Regions from separate parts of the Streptomyces sp. NPDC005266 genome, predicted to be linked through region 3. Evidence: predicted binding sites of a transcription regulator. Region 3 holds the regulator's gene; each other region holds the start of a gene.

The links. The regulator HrcA, encoded in region 3, represses chaperone genes, less so after heat shock. The targets are predictions, from matches to a motif close to TTNGCACTCNGNNNNNCNGAGTGCNAA.
Region 1: a site for HrcA is predicted at 1,152-1,178, ahead of groES (co-chaperone GroES). Genes of this name have one in related genera too.
Region 2: a site for HrcA is predicted at 2,050-2,076, ahead of groL (chaperonin GroEL). Genes of this name have one in related genera too.

What each region holds. Positions count from the first base shown of each region.
Region 1 is NZ_JBEXHC010000006.1:239,447-245,279, reverse strand. It holds gene ABZU99_RS14710 (polysaccharide deacetylase family protein) at 47-1,120, shown strand; gene groES (co-chaperone GroES) at 1,327-1,635, shown strand; gene groL (chaperonin GroEL) at 1,730-3,352, shown strand; gene ABZU99_RS14695 (hypothetical protein) at 3,419-3,709, opposite strand; gene tsaD (tRNA (adenosine(37)-N6)-threonylcarbamoyltransferase complex transferase subunit TsaD) at 3,706-4,818, opposite strand; gene rimI (ribosomal protein S18-alanine N-acetyltransferase) at 4,811-5,305, opposite strand; gene tsaB (tRNA (adenosine(37)-N6)-threonylcarbamoyltransferase complex dimerization subunit type 1 TsaB) at 5,332-5,833, opposite strand, start outside.
Region 2 is NZ_JBEXHC010000007.1:317,089-322,921, reverse strand. It holds gene thrC (threonine synthase) at 1-1,010, shown strand, start outside; gene ABZU99_RS17075 (MoaD/ThiS family protein) at 1,007-1,285, shown strand; gene ABZU99_RS17070 (cold-shock protein) at 1,716-1,922, shown strand; gene groL (chaperonin GroEL) at 2,237-3,862, shown strand; gene murQ (N-acetylmuramic acid 6-phosphate etherase) at 4,029-4,964, opposite strand; gene ABZU99_RS17055 (MurR/RpiR family transcriptional regulator) at 5,160-5,833, opposite strand, start outside.
Region 3 is NZ_JBEXHC010000013.1:66,925-72,757, forward strand. It holds gene dnaJ (molecular chaperone DnaJ) at 1-464, opposite strand, end outside; gene hrcA (heat-inducible transcriptional repressor HrcA) at 465-1,481, opposite strand; gene ABZU99_RS22635 (MBL fold metallo-hydrolase) at 1,657-2,379, shown strand; gene ABZU99_RS22640 (DUF3097 domain-containing protein) at 2,403-3,215, shown strand; gene hemW (radical SAM family heme chaperone HemW) at 3,313-4,545, opposite strand; gene ABZU99_RS22650 (ATP-binding SpoIIE family protein phosphatase) at 5,035-5,833, opposite strand, start outside.

The DNA of each region.
Region 1 (5,833 bases), on a different contig from region 3:
CCGGGGCGAGCGGTTCCGCGCCCCGCGGTCAAACATGACTTATGTGATGATGATCAAGACTGGTTTTTCGAGGTGTCTGGTTCTCGCCGCCGCGACGGCGATCCTGGCGACCGGCTGCGGCAGCATCGGTGGCCCTGACCCGTACACCGAGGCCGGCCGCGCGGCCGATGCGCCGGCCGCCTCCTCCGCCCCCGCCTCAAAGCGGCGGCCCCAGTCGTGGCCGGAATCCGGGCAGAAATACGGGCAGGAGTCGCAGCGGCGGCCCCCGGGGCCGTCCGTGCCACCGGGCCGGGACGCGGACGCACCGCCGCCCTCGGACGAAGGCGCGCCGGGGCCCCCGGGCGCGGTGCCCGAGCCCGGCCCGCCCCCGGCCTCCGGCCCCCCCGACTCGTATCCGCCCCAGGTGCGCTCGGCACCCATGGGCGACCCGGAGGCGTACCACCGCTGGGGACTCGACAGGCCGCTGGAGGTGCCCCCGCCCCCGCCCGCGAGCAAGCCACTGCTCGGCCCGCCAGGGCGGCAACGAGCGGGGGTGCCACCGGTGCTGCGCCGGGTGCCCACGGATGACCGGGTGGTCTTCGTGACCATCGACGACGGCATCGAGAAGGACCCGCGCTTCATCGAGCAGGCCCGGGACCTCGGCCTGCCGTTCACGGGGTTCCTGACCGACAACGTGATCGGCGACCAGTACGGCTACTTCGACCAGCTCCGCCAACTCGGCAACCCGATGGAGAACCACACGCTCACCCACCCCAGCCTCGCCGGCCTCGACTACGACGCCCAGGCCAGGGAGATCTGCGGCCAGCAGGAGAACCTCCGCAACCGCTTCGGCCGGCAGCCGCGCCTCTTCCGCCCGCCCTTCGGCGAGTACGACGAGACGACGCTGCACGCGGCGGCCTCCTGCGGGATCGAGACGGTGGTGCTGTGGCGCGCCGAGATGGAGACCTACGGGCTGGCGTACCGCTCCGGCGGGCAGCTGCGGCCGGGGGACATCATCCTCGCCCACTTCCGGGGCCCGGAGCAGCTGGAGGGGCAGTCCATGACCGACATGATCACGTCGCTGGTGCGTGCGATCCAGGAACAGGGGTTCACCGTAGGGCGGCTGGAGGACTACGTGTGACGCCGCCTCGCGCGGCTCGCCACCCCGTCGCCTGGCACTCTGGTTGACTGAGTGCTAACCGCGTCATAATGTCGGGGCTGGCACTCAGGAGTCCTGAGTGCCAGAGATACAGCGACGGGCAGGTCCGGCACCCGCGACGACGGATCCACCTGGTCGCCACCTCAGACAGTTAACCCCGTGAGATCTCCGAAGGGGGAGGTCGGATCGTGACGACCACCAGCTCCAAGGTTGCCATCAAGCCGCTCGAGGACCGCATCGTGGTCCAGCCGCTCGACGCCGAGCAGACCACGGCTTCAGGCCTGGTCATCCCGGACACCGCCAAGGAGAAGCCCCAGGAGGGCGTCGTCCTGGCCGTGGGCCCGGGCCGCTTCGAGGACGGCAAGCGTCTTCCGCTCGACGTCTCCGTCGGTGACGTCGTGCTGTACAGCAAGTACGGCGGCACCGAGGTGAAGTACAACGGCGAGGAGTACCTCGTCCTCTCGGCTCGCGACGTCCTCGCGATCGTCGAGAAGTAATCACCGAAGTTTTGCCTATGAGCCGCGCCCCGGTGCCCGTGTCACAGATACCCGGGGTCGGGGCGCGGTTCGTTTGAGAGGACATACGCAACCCATGGCGAAGATCCTGAAGTTCGACGAGGACGCCCGTCGCGCTCTCGAGCGCGGCGTCAACAAGCTTGCGGACACCGTCAAGGTGACGATCGGCCCCCGGGGCCGCAATGTCGTCATCGACAAGAAGTTCGGTGCTCCGACCATCACCAACGACGGTGTCACCATCGCCCGCGAGGTCGAGGTCGAGGACCCGTACGAGAACATGGGCGCCCAGCTGGTGAAGGAGGTGGCGACCAAGACCAACGACATCGCTGGTGACGGCACCACCACCGCCACCGTGCTGGCCCAGGCCCTGGTCCGCGAGGGCCTGAAGAACGTGGCCGCCGGTGCCTCCCCGGCCGCCCTGAAGAAGGGCATCGACGCGGCGGTCAAGGCCGTCTCCGACGAGCTGCTGGCCACCGCCCGCCCGATCGACTCCAAGACCGACATCGCCGCCGTGGCCGCGCTGTCCGCTCAGGACAAGCAGGTCGGCGAGCTCATCGCCGAGGCGATGGACAAGGTCGGCAAGGACGGTGTCATCACCGTCGAGGAGTCCAACACCTTCGGTCTGGAGCTCGACTTCACCGAGGGCATGTCCTTCGACAAGGGCTACCTGTCGCCGTACATGGTGACCGACCAGGAGCGTATGGAGGCCGTCCTCGACGACCCGTACATCCTGATCCACCAGGGCAAGATCTCCTCCATCCAGGACCTGCTGCCGCTCCTGGAGAAGATCATCCAGGCCGGCGCCAGCAAGCCGCTGCTGATCATCGCCGAGGACGTGGAGGGCGAGGCCCTCTCCACCCTCGTCGTCAACAAGATCCGTGGCACCTTCAACGCCGTCGCGGTGAAGGCCCCCGGCTTCGGCGACCGCCGCAAGGCCATGCTCGGCGACATCGCCGCCCTCACCGGCGCGACCGTCATCGCCGAAGAGGTCGGCCTCAAGCTCGACCAGGCCGACCTGGACGTGCTGGGCTCCGCCCGCCGCGTGACCGTCACCAAGGACGACACCACCATCGTCGACGGTGGCGGCAAGCCGGAGGACGTCCAGGGGCGCATCGCCCAGATCAAGGCCGAGATCGAGACCACCGACTCCGACTGGGACCGCGAGAAGCTGCAGGAGCGGCTCGCGAAGCTGGCCGGCGGCGTATGCGTGATCCGCGTGGGCGCGGCCACCGAGGTCGAGCTCAAGGAGAAGAAGCACCGCCTGGAGGACGCCATCTCCGCGACCCGCGCCGCGGTCGAGGAGGGCATCGTCTCCGGTGGTGGCTCCGCTCTGGTCCACGCCGCGAAGGTGCTCGAGGACAGCCTGAACCTCCAGGGCGACGAGGCCACCGGTGCGGCCGTGGTCCGCCGCGCGGCCGTCGAGCCGCTGCGCTGGATCGCCGAAAACGCCGGCCTCGAGGGCTACGTCATCACCGCGAAGGTCGCCGAGCTCCCCAAGGGCCACGGCTACAACGCGGCGACGGAGGAGTACGGCGACCTGGTCAAGGCCGGCGTCATCGACCCGGTCAAGGTCACTCGCTCCGCGCTGGAGAACGCCGCGTCGATCGCCTCGCTGCTGCTCACCACCGAGACCCTGGTGGTCGAGAAGCCGGAGGAAGAGCCGGAGGCCGCGGGCCACGGCCACGGCCACGCGCACTGACGCCTCAGACGCGCACGACGAAGGCGCGGTCACCCCGCTGGGGGTGACCGCGCCTTCGCGTCGGGGTCAGACCTCCGCCGCGTCTGCTTCGAACGTTTCCACCGTTTCGACCGTCTCGAAGCGCCAACGGTGGACCGCCCGGCGCACCAAGTCCTCGCCCGGTTCGGGGAGTTCCGGGAGGCCCGGGGTCTCGTAGGTGCCGTCCCACCAGGTGATGACGAGCACCCGGTCCTCGGGGGCGCGGAAGGTCTCGCGGCGCAGCGGGGGCGGGTCAAGGGGCCGGCCTCCGGCCCAGGCCAGCAGCTCCTCGCCCTTTCCCTCGACGGCCCGGGCTTCCCACATCAGGGCGACGGTCATGCGTAGAGGTTCTTCCGGCTCAGCTCGTGGACGTGGTCATGGTCGTGGGAGTGACGGGGGTCCGGGACATGCGGGTCCGTCACCGGGAGCGAGGAGTCCGCCGACAGCTCCCAGGCCGACGCCGGCCGCCCCCGCGCCACCATCTCCGCACCGAGCGCCGCCACCATCGCCCCGTTGTCCGTGCACAGCTTGGGCCTGGGGACGCGGAGGGTGATGCCCGCGTCCTCGCAGCGGCGCTCGGCCATGGCGCGCAGCCGCGAGTTGGCGGCGACGCCGCCGCCGATCATCAGGTGCTCGACGCCCTCGTCCTTGCAGGCGCGGACGGCCTTGCGGGTCAGGACGTCCACCACCGCCTCCTGGAAGGAGGCCGAGACATCGGCGACCGGGACCTCCTCACCGGCCGCCCGCTTCGCCTCGATCCAGCGGGCGACGGCGGTCTTGAGGCCGGAGAAGGAGAAGTCGTACGCGGCGTCGCGCGGGCCGGTCAGTCCGCGCGGGAAGGCGATCGCGTCCGGGTCGCCCTCGCGGGCCATGCGGTCGATGACGGGGCCGCCCGGGAAGCCGAGGTTCAGCACGCGGGCGACCTTGTCGAACGCCTCGCCCGCCGCGTCGTCGATGGTCGAGCCCAGCGGCCGTACATCGGAGGTGATGTCGGGCGCGAGAAGCAGCGAGGAGTGGCCGCCGCTGACCAGCAGCGCCATCGTCGGCTCGGGCAGCGGACCGTGTTCGAGCTGGTCGACGCAGATGTGGGAGGCGAGGTGGTTGACCCCGTAGAGCGGCTTGCCGAGCGCGTACGCGTACGCCTTGGCGGCGGAGACGCCGACGAGCAGCGCGCCCGCGAGCCCGGGGCCGGCGGTGACGGCGATGCCGTCGAGGTCGGAGGCGGCGACCCCGGCGTCCTTCAGGGCGCGCTGGATGGTCGGGACCATCGCCTCCAGATGGGCGCGGCTGGCGACCTCCGGGACGACACCGCCGAAGCGGGCGTGCTCGTCGACGCTGGAGGCGATGGCGTCGGCGAGGAGGGTGTGGCCGCGGACGATCCCGACGCCGGTCTCGTCGCAGGAGGTCTCGATACCGAGTACGAGAGGTTCGCTGCGTGAGTCAACCATGGGTCTTCGTTCCTTGTACTGAGGTCACGGTGGTGGTGGCCGTCGCGGCCGGGTCGGTGAGCCGCATGACCAGGGCGTCGACATTGCCCGGCTGGTAGTAGCCCCTGCGGATGCCGATGGGCTCGAAGCCGAAGCGCTCGTAGAGGCGCTGGGCGCGGGTGTTGTCGACGCGCACTTCGAGCAGCACCTCGCGGCATTCGAAGGCGGTGGCGGCGGTGATGAGGTCGGTGAGGAGACGGGCGCCGAGGCCGGTGCCCCAGTAATCGCGGGCGGACGCGATGGTCTGGACGTCGCCGGTGCGGTCCAAGACGGCGAGACCGGCGTAGCCGACGAGGCGCCCGTCCGCCTCGGCCACCACGTAATGCCTGGATGTCCGGCCGCCGCGGGCGTGGGCCAGCTCGGACCAGAACATCCCGCGCGACCAGGCGTCCTCCGGGAACAGCTCCTGTTCGAGCTCCACCACCGGCTCGATGTCCCACCAGCGCATCTCGCGCAGCGTCGCGGTCGTACCGGTCACTTGGGGGTGACCACCTTGTAGTTGGCGGGCACCTTCGCGTCCGGGCGCCGCAGATACAGCGGCCGGTCCGGCAGCAGCTCCTCACCGCGCGCCAGCTTCTCGGCGGCGAGCGAGGCCAGCGCGCCGGCCGACTGGTGCTCGGGCATCCCCTCCGGCACCTCGGCGAACGCGGCCGGGTAGAGCCGCGCGCCCGCCCCGACGGCGGGGAGCCCGGCGACCCGCTCGGAGAGATCCGCCGGGTGGCCGACGGCGGGCTCGGTGACGCGGGTGCGGGGGTCGTCGTACCGCGCCCAGTAGACCTCCTTGCGCCGGGCGTCCGTGGCCACGACGAAGGGGCCCGTGAGGCCGGCCCGGCCGGCGGCGCAGGCGATCCCGTCGAGCGTGCACAGCCCGTGGACGGGGATCCCGAGCGCCGCCCCGAAGGTGGCGGCCGTGACAAGCCCCACTCGCAGCCCGGTGTACGGGCCGGGGCCCACACCGACGACGATCTCCGTCACC
Region 2 (5,833 bases), on a different contig from region 3:
GCTTCACCAAGCTGGTCAAGGCCGACAACCTCGCCCGTGAACTCGGTGTCACCGGCGAGCTGCACATCAAGGACGATTCCGGCAACCCCACCCACTCCTTCAAGGACCGGGTCGTGGCCATCGCCGTCCAGGCCGCTCGCGCCTTCGGCTTCACCACCCTCTCCTGCTCCTCCACCGGCAACCTCGCCGGCGCGGTCGGCGCGGCCGCCGCCCGCGCGGGCTTCCGCTCCTGCGTCTTCATCCCACACGACCTGGAGGCCGGCAAGGTCGTGATGGCCGCCGTCTACGGCGGGGACCTGGTCGGCATCGAGGGCACGTACGACGACGTCAACCGCTTCTGCAGCGAGCTGATCGGCGACCCGGTCGGCGAGGGCTGGGGCTTTGTCAACGTCAATCTGCGCCCGTACTACGGCGAGGGGTCCAAGACCCTGGCGTACGAGATCTGCGAGCAGCTCGGCTGGCGGCTGCCGGACCAGATCGTCATCCCGATCGCCTCGGGCTCCCAGCTCACCAAGATCGACAAGGGGCTGAAGGAGCTCATCGCGCTCGGGCTGGTCGAGGACAAGCCGTACAAGATCTTCGGCGCCCAGGCCGAGGGCTGCTCCCCGGTCTCCGCCGCCTTCAAGGCGGGTCACGATGTCGTACGGCCGCAGAAGCCGAACACCATCGCCAAGTCGCTGGCCATCGGCAACCCGGCGGACGGCCCGTACGTCCTCGACATCGCCCGTCGCACCGGCGGCGCCGTGGAGGACGTCAACGACGAGCAGGTTGTCGACGCGATCAAGCTGCTGGCCCGCACCGAGGGGATCTTCGCGGAGACCGCCGGCGGGGTGACCGTCGGCGTGACGAAGAAGCTGATCGAGGACGGGCTTCTCGACCCGACCCTCACCACCGTCGTGCTCAACACCGGTGACGGCCTCAAGACCCTCGACGCGGTGGCCCCCACCACCGGACCCTCCGCCATCATCCGCCCCACCCTTGACTCGTTCCGAGAGGCTGGCCTCATATGAGCGTCAACGTTCGCATCCCGACCATCCTGCGCACCTACACCGGCGGCCGGGCCGAGGTCAGCGCCGAGGGCGCGACCCTCGCCGAGGTCCTGGCGGACCTGGAGAAGAACCACCAGGGCATCTCGGCCCGCGTCCTGGACGACACCGGCAAGCTGCGCCGCTTCGTCAACGTCTACGTCAACGACGACGACGTCCGGTTCGCCGACGGCCTGCACACCGCCACGCCGGACGGCGCCGGGGTCTCGATCATCCCGGCGGTCGCGGGCGGCTGCTGACCTCGGATCACCCCCTGGTGATCGCCCGATCACCCCCTCACCTTTGGAATCGCCCCGTCCAGGGAGAAGCGGACGGGGCGATTCCGTCTGTGGAATCGCGATACAGTTGCCCCGCTTCTCCAATGACCCCGCCGCTGGCACCACATATGAGAACTCGTCAACTTGTGTGCAAAGCGTGAGCACGATTTGTCGGGTTGGCGCCCTATGCCCGGCCCGGCTTGCCCGAACTTCGCGGGGATTCTCCACCTTTTACCGATCGGCCATGCCCAGAATTCTCGTCCGATTGACCTGTTGCAGAGGGCGTTGGGACGGATACATTCAGCGGCGGTCGACGCGTTCCGGCGCACACCCTCCATGACCGGGGGGTGAGGTCTGACCCGGGTCCGCGGAGTGCGGTCCTGCGCAAGGGCCAGTAATAGGGGAGTTAGGAATGGCTCAGGGCACCGTCAAGTGGTTCAACGCGGAGAAGGGGTACGGCTTCATCGCGGTCGACGGTGGTGCGGACGTGTTCGTCCACTACAGCGCGATCCAGATGGACGGTTACCGCACCCTCGAGGAAGGCCAGCGGGTCGAGTTCGAGATCTCGCAGGGCCAGAAGGGCCCGCAGGCGGACATGGTCCGCGTGGCCGTAGGCTGACGCGCCGACGCGAGGCAGCTGACTGAAGTGTCGAAGGGCCCGCCCCCCTTGGGGGTGCGGGCCCTTCGGCGTATGCGCGCCACCCTGCCGTTCCTCTCCTTCTGTGCCCCCTTGACCCCTTCGGGCGCTTGCACTCTCATGGGTCGAGTGCTAATCATTGGCGTTAGCACTCTGACGTTGAGAGTGACAGAAGGACCGGGTCGGTGAGGCCCGTCCGGCCATACGGGGCAAGGAACCGTTGGTCGGCAGGCCGTCCGTCGCGGGCGCCAGCGCGGTCCGGAGCAATCCACCCCGTCTTGGGAGGACCACTTCACATGGCCAAGATCATCGCGTTCGACGAGGAGGCGCGGCGCGGCCTCGAGCGCGGGATGAACCAGCTCGCCGACGCCGTCAAGGTCACCCTCGGCCCCAAGGGCCGTAACGTCGTCCTCGAGAAGAAGTGGGGCGCCCCCACGATCACCAACGATGGTGTGTCCATCGCCAAGGAGATCGAGCTCGAGGACCCGTACGAGAAGATCGGCGCCGAGCTGGTCAAGGAGGTCGCGAAGAAGACGGACGACGTCGCCGGTGACGGCACGACGACCGCGACCGTCCTCGCCCAGGCGCTGGTCAAGGAAGGCCTGCGCAACGTAGCCGCGGGCGCCAACCCGATGGCTCTCAAGCGCGGCATCGAGAAGGCCGTCGAGGCCGTCTCCGCCCAGCTGCTCGAGCAGGCCAAGGACGTGGAGACCAAGGAGCAGATCGCCTCCACCGCCTCCATCTCCGCCGCCGACACCCAGATCGGCGAGCTCATCGCCGAGGCGATGGACAAGGTCGGCAAGGAAGGTGTCATCACCGTCGAGGAGTCGCAGACCTTCGGTCTCGAGCTTGAGCTCACCGAGGGCATGCGCTTCGACAAGGGCTACATCTCCCCGTACTTCGCGACGGACATGGAGCGTATGGAGGCGTCGCTCGACGACCCGTACATCCTGATCGTCAACTCGAAGATCTCCAGCGTGAAGGACCTCCTCCCGCTGCTGGAGAAGGTCATGCAGTCGGGCAAGCCGCTGCTGATCATCGCCGAGGACGTCGAGGGCGAGGCCCTGGCCACCCTGGTCGTCAACAAGATCCGTGGCACCTTCAAGTCCGTCGCCGTCAAGGCCCCGGGCTTCGGTGACCGCCGTAAGGCCATGCTCGGCGACATCGCCATCCTCACCGGTGGCACCGTCATCTCCGAGGAGGTCGGCCTCAAGCTGGAGAACGCGACGCTCGACCTGCTCGGCCGCGCCCGCAAGGTCACCGTCACCAAGGACGAGACCACCATCGTGGACGGCGCCGGCGACCCGGAGCAGGTGCAGGGGCGGGTCAACCAGATCCGCGCCGAGATCGAGTCCTCGGACTCGGACTACGACCGTGAGAAGCTCCAGGAGCGCCTCGCGAAGCTGGCCGGTGGCGTGGCGGTCATCAAGGCCGGTGCCGCGACCGAGGTCGAGCTCAAGGAGCGCAAGCACCGCATCGAGGACGCGGTGCGCAACGCCAAGGCCGCCGTCGAAGAGGGCATCGTCGCCGGTGGTGGCGTCGCCCTGCTGCAGACCGTCTCCGTGTTCGAGAAGCTCGAGCTCGACGGCGACGAGGCCACCGGTGCCCAGGCCGTGCGCCTGGCGCTCGAGGCCCCGCTGAAGCAGATCGCGGTCAACGCCGGCCTCGAGGGCGGCGTCGTGGTGGAGAAGGTGCGCAACCTGACCCCGGGCCACGGCCTCAACGCCGCGACCGGCGAGTACGTCGACCTGATCGCCGAGGGCATCATCGACCCGGCCAAGGTCACGCGCTCCGCGCTGCAGAACGCCGCGTCGATCGCCGCGCTGTTCCTGACCACCGAGGCCGTCATCGCCGACAAGCCGGAGAAGGCCGCCGCGGCGGGCGCTCCGGGCGGCATGCCGGGCGGTGACATGGACTTCTGATCGGCAGATCCCCCGGGATCTCTCGCCGGTCGGTCGAACCGTCCAGGACGTCGGGGCGGCACCCTCTCAGGGGTGCCGCCCCGACGGCGTTGTGTGCGTCTTCCGTGTTATGTGCCGGCTTCCGTCAGCCGACCGCGGCCACGAGTCAGCCCGCCGCGGCCTCGAGTCAGCCGCCTGCGGCCTCGAGGGCGGTGCGCAGATGCCCGTTCGCCTCGCCGAGCAGCTTCTCGGCCGTCGGTGCGTCCACCCCGCCGAGAATGGTGAGGATGGCGTTCTTCGCCTCGCCGTCCGTGGCCTCGAGCGCGCTCTCGATCCGCTGGTCCGAGGCGCCGGTCGCCAGGGAGACGATCCGGTGCGAGCGCGCGCGCAGCTTCTCGTTCGAGGCGCGTACGTCGACCATCAGATTCCCGAACGTCTTGCCCAGCCGGATCATGGTGATGGTCGAGAGCATATTGAGGACCAGCTTCTGCGCCGTCCCCGCCTTCAGCCGGGTCGAGCCGGTGAGCAGCTCCGGGCCGACGACGACCTCGATGCCGTGGTCGGCCGCCGCGGCGAGCGCCGAGCCGGCGTTGCACGACAGCCCGACGGTGAGCGCGCCATGGCGCCGTGCGTGCTCGACCGCCCCCACGGCGTACGGGGTACGGCCGGAGGCGGAGACGCCCACGACCGTGTCCTTCACGCCGACCCCGATCCGGTCGAGATCGGCGGCGGCCAGCTCCGCGCTGTCCTCCGCCCCCTCGGCCGAAGTCACCACGGCGCCCGGCCCGCCCGCGATCACCCCGACCACCTGGTCCGGCCGGGTGTTGAAGGTCGGCGGGCACTCGCTCGCGTCGAGCACCCCGAGCCGTCCGGCGGTGCCCGCGCCCGCGTAGATCAGCCGGCCGCCGCGGGACATGCGCTCGGCGATGCCGTCGATGGCGGCTGCGATCCCGGGGAGCTGGGTGGCGACGGCGGCGGGGACGGCGGCGTCCTCCGCGTTCATGATGCGGGCGATCTCGACGGTCTCGAGCCGGTCGATCTCGGCGAGCTCGGGGCGGAATGCCTCGGTGGTGAGCGTGTTCAGCTGGGCGCGCAGCTGTTCCTGGTCAGCGGCGGGAGTCATGCGAAGCGGGCTCTTTCCAGTACGGGGGTCGGGGCGGGGGTCGTGGCGGGGTCCGGCCCGGTCGGCGAGGGCCAGCTCGGTCGGCGAGGGCCGGGCCGGTCGGCGAGGGTTGGGCCGGTTGGCGAGGGTTGGGGCGGTCGGCGGGGTCCGGCCCGGTCGGCGAGGGCTGGGGCGGGTCGGCGAGGGCTGGGTCGGTCAGCGAGGGCCGTGGCGGTGGTCATGCCGGTGGGCGAGGGCTTCGTACGAGGCCGACAGCGCGGGCGCGGCGGCCTCGTACGTACGCTGCGCCACACCTATGAAGAGGCAGTCCACGACGAGAAGTTGACTGGTGCGGCTGGACATGGCCGCCGGGCGCAGCTCGCTCTCGCGCGCGGTCGAGGTCGTGAGGACGAAGTCGGCGTACTGGGTGACCTCGCCGTCCGGCCGCCCGGTGATCGCGACGGTGGTCGCACCACGCTCGAAGGCGACGCGCAATGGCTCGATGACGTCCGTAGTACGGCCGGAGTGGGTGATCGCGATGGCGACGTCCCCGGAGTGCAGCTGCACGGCATTGGTGACCGCGAGGTGTGGATCGGCGTGGGCATGGGCTATCAGCCCGATGCGCAGCAGCTTCTGGACGAGGTCCTGGCCGACGAGGTTCGACGCGCCCACCCCGTACACATCGATCCGGCGGGCGGCGGCCAGCGCCGCGACGGCCGCCTCGACCTGGCCGGTGTCGAGCCCGGCGGCGGTGTCGGCCAGACACTGCTGCTCCTCGTGCGCGAGCTTGGCGACGACATCGGGGATCGGATCGTCCACCGCGATGTCCGCCGTGACGGCCGGGGCCCGGCCCGCCGCCTGCTGCGCGGCCAGCGCGGCGAGCGCGAGCC
Region 3 (5,833 bases):
GTGCCCGGCGCCGCGCCCTCGCCGCTGCAGGTGGTGCAGACGATGGCGGTGTCGACCTGGATGTCCTTCGTCGTCCCGAACGCGGCCTCGCTGAGCTCCACATCGAGACGGATCATGGCGTCCTGGCCGCGCCGGGTCCGGGACCGCGGGCCGCGCTGCGAGGCGGTGCCGAAGAAGGCGTCCATGATGTCGGAGAAGTTGCCGAAGCCCGCGCCGAAGCCACCGGCGCCGCCGCCTCCGCCGGCCCCGGACATCGGGTCGCCGCCGAGGTCGTAGACCTGCTTCTTCTGCGGGTCCGACAGGACCTCGTAAGCGGCGTTGATCTCCTTGAACCGCTCCTGGGTCTTCGGGTCCGGGTTCACATCCGGATGCAGCTCGCGAGCGAGCCGGCGGAATGCCTTCTTGATCTGGTCCTGTGAGGCATCACGCGGCACGCCCAGGACTGCGTAGTAGTCCGTCGCCACTTACGACTCCGCCAGGATCTGTCCGACGTAACGTGCCACTGCGCGTACCGCTCCCATCGTTCCGGGGTAGTCCATGCGGGTCGGTCCGACCACGCCGAGTTTGGCGACGGCCTCGTCGCCCGAACCGTAGCCGACCGCGACGACCGAGGTGGCGTTGAGCCCCTCGTGAGCATTCTCATGCCCGATCCGCACGGTCATGCCCGAGTCCTTGGCCTCGCCCAGCAGCTTGAGGAGGACGACCTGCTCCTCAAGTGCCTCCAGGACGGGCCGGATCGTCAGGGGGAAATCATGCACGAAACGCGTGAGGTTCGCGGTGCCGCCGATCATCAGCCGCTCTTCGGTCTCCTCGACAAGCGTCTCGAGCAAGGTCGACAGTACGGTCGAGACCGTCCCGCGGTCCTCCTGTTCGAAGGACTCCGGAAGATCCTGCACCAACTGCGGCACATCCGCGAACCGCCGCCCCACGACCCGGCTGTTGAGCCGGGCCCGCAGATCGGCGAGCGACTCCTCGCTGACCGGAGCCGGACAGTCCACCATGCGCTGCTCGACCCGCCCGGTGTCGGTGATCAGCACCAGCATCACCCGGGCCGTGGCCAGTGGCAGCAGCTCCACATGGCGCACCGTCGAACGCGTCAGCGACGGGTACTGCACCACCGCGACCTGCCGGGTCAGCTGCGCCAGCAGCCGCACCGTACGCCCCACCACATCGTCGAGGTCGACGGCGCCGTCCAGGAAGTTCTGAATGGCCCTGCGCTCCGGGGTGGACAGCGGCTTGACTCCCGCCAGCTTGTCCACGAAGAGCCGGTAACCCTTGTCCGTGGGAATCCGCCCGGCGCTCGTATGCGGCTGGGCGATGAAACCCTCGTCCTCCAGAGCGGCCATGTCGTTACGCACCGTGGCCGGGGAGACCCCCAGCCGGTGCCGCTCGGTGAGCGCCTTGGAGCCGACCGGCTCCTCCGTCCCCACATAGTCCTGGACAATGGCACGCAGCACTTCGAGTCTGCGTTCGCTGAGCACCCCGCGCACCTCCAGTCCAGCGGTCTCATCAGGTCGTCTCTCTGGCACTCAAAGGGCACGAGTGCCAGAACCCCTCAGCCAGTGTACGGCGGGGGCCGGTGGCGTGGGCAAGAGCCGCAGTGTGGCGGCTCCGCCCGACCCGCCACGCTATCGCCCTGAGAGCTAGCGTCTCGGTATGGAGACGTATTGGGAAGAGGCGGGCTGGGAGCAGCTCGCGCCCGGTGTCGCCCGCCGCCGGATGCCGGGCTGGGACGAGACGATCGGCGTGATCGTCGGCGAGACCGACGTCCTCGTCGTGGACACCGGAGCCACGCTGCGCGAGGGCGCCGAGCTCCGCCGCCAGATCACCCGGATCACCGGCCGCCGCCCCACCCGCATCGCACTGACCCACCCGCACTTCGATCACGTCCTCGGCACGGCCGCCTTCGCGGGCTGCGAGGTGTACGGGGCCGCCGGGCTCGACGGGCTGCTGCGCCACGACAGGGAGCTGCTGCGCGAGAGCGCCATCCGGCACGGCGTGGACCGGGAGGCCGCCACCGAGGCCGCCGATCACCTCGTACTCCCCCATCACGTGGTCTCCGGCGAGCTCACCCTCGACCTGGGCGATCGCCCCGTCCTCCTGGCGAACGTGGGCCCCGGCCACTCCGCCCATGATCTGGCCGTCCTGGCCCCCGGCCGGCCCGAGGTGGTCTTCTGCGGCGATCTGGTCGAGGAGTCGGGCCCGCCCCAGGCCGGACCCGACGCGGTCCCCGCCCAGTGGCCCGCCGCCCTCGACCGGCTGCTCGCCCTCGGCGGCGAGGACGCGCTCTACGTCCCGGGCCACGGCTCCGTCGTGGACGCCGCCTTCGTCCGCGCCCAACGCGACGAACTCGCCGCCCGCTTCGGCGTGTCCACCTAGTCCCTCGCGCTATCGTCACCCGGATGCGACAGTACGACCCGGACCTGACCCCGCCCTGGAAGCGGCAGCAGCCCGCCCCCGAGGTCCCCGCCGACCCGGACCTCGTCGTCGAGGAGGTCACCACCGGGTTCTGCGGTGCGGTGATCCGCTGCGAGAAGACCGCCCAGGGGCCCACGGTCACCCTTGAGGACCGCTTCGGCAAGCACCGCGTCTTCCCCATGGAACCCCGCGGCTTCCTCCTGGAAGGACGCGTCGTCACCCTCGTACGCCCGCGCACGGCCGCCCCCGGCACACCCCGGCGCACGGCCTCCGGCTCGATCGCCGTACCGGGAGCGCGCGCGAGGGTCGCCCGCGCGGGGCGCATCTATGTCGAGGGACGCCATGACGCGGAGCTGGTGGAACGGGTCTGGGGCGACGATCTGCGGATCGAGGGCGTCGTCGTGGAATACCTGGAAGGCATCGACGACCTCCCCGCCATCGTCCGCGACTTCTCACCCGGCACGGACGCCCGCCTCGGCGTCCTGGTCGACCATCTGGTGACCGGCTCCAAGGAGTCCCGCATCGCCGAGCAGGTCACCGACGAGAACGTCCTGATCGTCGGGCACCCCTACATCGACGTCTGGGAAGCCGTGAAGCCGTCCTCGGTGGGCATCCCGGCCTGGCCGACCGTGCCGCACGGCCAGGACTGGAAGAAGGGCGTCTGCCGCGCCCTGGGCTGGCCCGAGAACACCGGAGCCGCCTGGCAGCGGATCCTCTCCTCGGTCCACTCATACAAGGACCTCCAGCCCGAACTCCTGGGCCGGGTGGAGCACCTGATCGACTTCGTGACCGCCTAAGCGGATGCGGTGAAGTTCGCCGCTGATCCCTCGCCGTTCGGCCTGGCCGAGGACTTGGACGCCGAGAAGGATCAGCACTTGACTTCGCCGTAAACGCTTAGTCGACCAGATCCCTCACCACGGCGTCCGCCAGCAGCCGACCCCTGAGCGTCAGCACCGCCCGCCCCTGCCCATACGGCTCCGGCTCCAGCAGCCCGTCCCCCAGCGCCCGCGCCGCCGCCCGCGCCCCGGCCGGGCGCAGCAGCGCCAGCGGGCACCCCTCGGCCAGCCTCAGCTCCAGCAGGATCCGCTCCACCCGGCGCTCCTCGTCGGCCAGCACCTCCCGGCCCGCCCCGGGCGAGCGGCCCTCGCTCAGCGCCTGCGCGTACGCCCCCGGATGCTTCACATTCCACCACCGCACGCCGCCCACATGGCTGTGCGCCCCCGGGCCGGCGCCCCACCAGTCGGCGCCGCGCCAGTACAGCTCGTTGTGGCGGCACCGGCCTGCGGCCGACGTCGCCCAGTTGGAGACTTCGTACCACTCAAACCCGGCCGCCGACAGCATTTCCTCCGCGATCAGATACCGGTCCGCATGCACATCGTCATCGGTCATCGGCACCTCCCCCCGCCGGATCCGCCGCGCCAGCTGCGTCCCCTCCTCGACGATCAGCGCATACGCCGACACATGATCCGGCGCCGCCCCCAGCGCCGCCTCCAGCGAGGCCCGCCAGTCCGCGTCGCTCTCACCCGGCGTCCCGTAGATCAGATCCAGATTCACATGATCGAATCCCGCGGCCCGCGCCTCCGCCACACACGCCTCCGGCCGCCCCGGCGTATGCGTACGGTCCAGCACCTTCAGCACATGCTGCCGGGCGCTCTGCATCCCGAACGAGACCCGGTTGAACCCCGCCTCCCGCAACTCGGCCAGATACCGCGGATCCACCGACTCCGGATTGGCCTCGGTCGTGACCTCGGCCCCCTCCGCCAGCCCGACCTCCTCCCGGATCGCCCCCAGCATCCGCCCCAGATCCCCCGCCGCGAGCAACGTCGGCGTCCCGCCCCCGACAAACACCGTCTCCACGGACCTCCGGCCGTCCCCCAGCACCTTCCGCGCCAGCCGTATCTCCTCCACGACCAGCTCGGCGTAGTTGTCCCGCGAAGCGAGCACCCCGCCGGAACCGCGCAGCTCACTGGCGGTGTACGTGTTGAAGTCGCAGTACCCGCAGCGGGTCGCGCAGTAGGGCACGTGCAGATAGAACCCCAGCGGCCGCTCGTGCGCCCCCTCCAGCGCGCGTGCGGGCAGCGCGCCGTCTTCGGGCATGGGCTCGCCATCGGGCAATACGGAAGGCATGACCCCATTGTCCGCCATCCCCAGAGCCTCGGGACCCGGTCGTGGGAGCCCGCGGCGGTCGGAGCCCCCACCCCGCCCCTTCCCGAACCAGGGCTCCGCCCCGGCCCACGTCTTCGAGGGCTCCGCCCCCGCGCCCCCTCCGGGGCGAAGCCCCAGACCTCGTCCGGGGCTTCGCCCCCCGCTCCTCAAACGCCGGAGGGGCTGGGTCCCCGGACGGGCTGGATAACGGCGTACCCCCGTCCGCACGGGTGAGCGGGGCTCGGGGCAGCGGACGGAGCGGGCGCCTGCCGAGGGGCCACCGGGCGGACACCTCGGGGCAGCGGACGGAGCGGGCGCCTGCCGAGGGGCCACCGGGCGGACAGCCGCCGACACGCGCGGGGCGGCGGGGCTGCAGGGGCGGGGCCCCGGACGCTGAGGTGACCCGCACCCGGCCACCGAACGACCCGCACCCGGCCACCGAGCGACCGCGCGCCCACCCCCGCTACACCGCTACACCGCCCTCAGCACCAACATCGCCAGATCGTCATCCGGCGGCTCCGCCGCAAACTCGTGCACCGCCCGCCGCACCCGCTCCGCCACCTCCCGCGCCGACAACCCCACGCACTGGCCGAGCGCCGCCGCCAGCCCCTCCTCGTCGTCGAACTGCCGGTTCCCCGACCGGTGCTCCGTGACCCCGTCCGTCACGCACAGCAGCGTCTCGCCGGGCACCAAAACGAACGTTTCACTCTCGTACGAAACCTCGTCCACCACACCCAGCAAGATCTGCGGCACCGCAACCGTCCGCACAGCCCCATCCGGCCCCATCACCAGCGGTAAAGGATGCCCCGCACTCGCCAAAGTGCACCGAACACCCCCACCACCACCCGCATCCGCATCCGCATCCGCACCCAACGGCTCCAACTCCCCGTACAGCAGCGACAGAAACCGCGCCATCCCACCCCCCGCCGGCAACCCCGCCAGCCCCGTCCCCACCAGGTCCACGTCCCCACCCCCGGCGGCCACCACCGCCTCCCCGACGGCCTCCTCCCCCAGCAGCCGGTTCAGCCGGTCGAGCACCTCCCCCACCCGGTACCCCTCACGCGCCAGCAGCCGTAGCCAGGGCCGTACGAGCCCGGTCACCACGGCCGCCTCCGGGCCGTTCCCGCATACGTCGCCCAGCACAAAGCACCAGCGCCCGTCCCCCGCCGGGAAGACGTCGTAGAAGTCGCCCCCGGCCGAGATGTCGCCGGTCGGCTCATACACCACGGCCGACTCGACGCCGGGGATCCGCGCGATACCGGACGGCAGC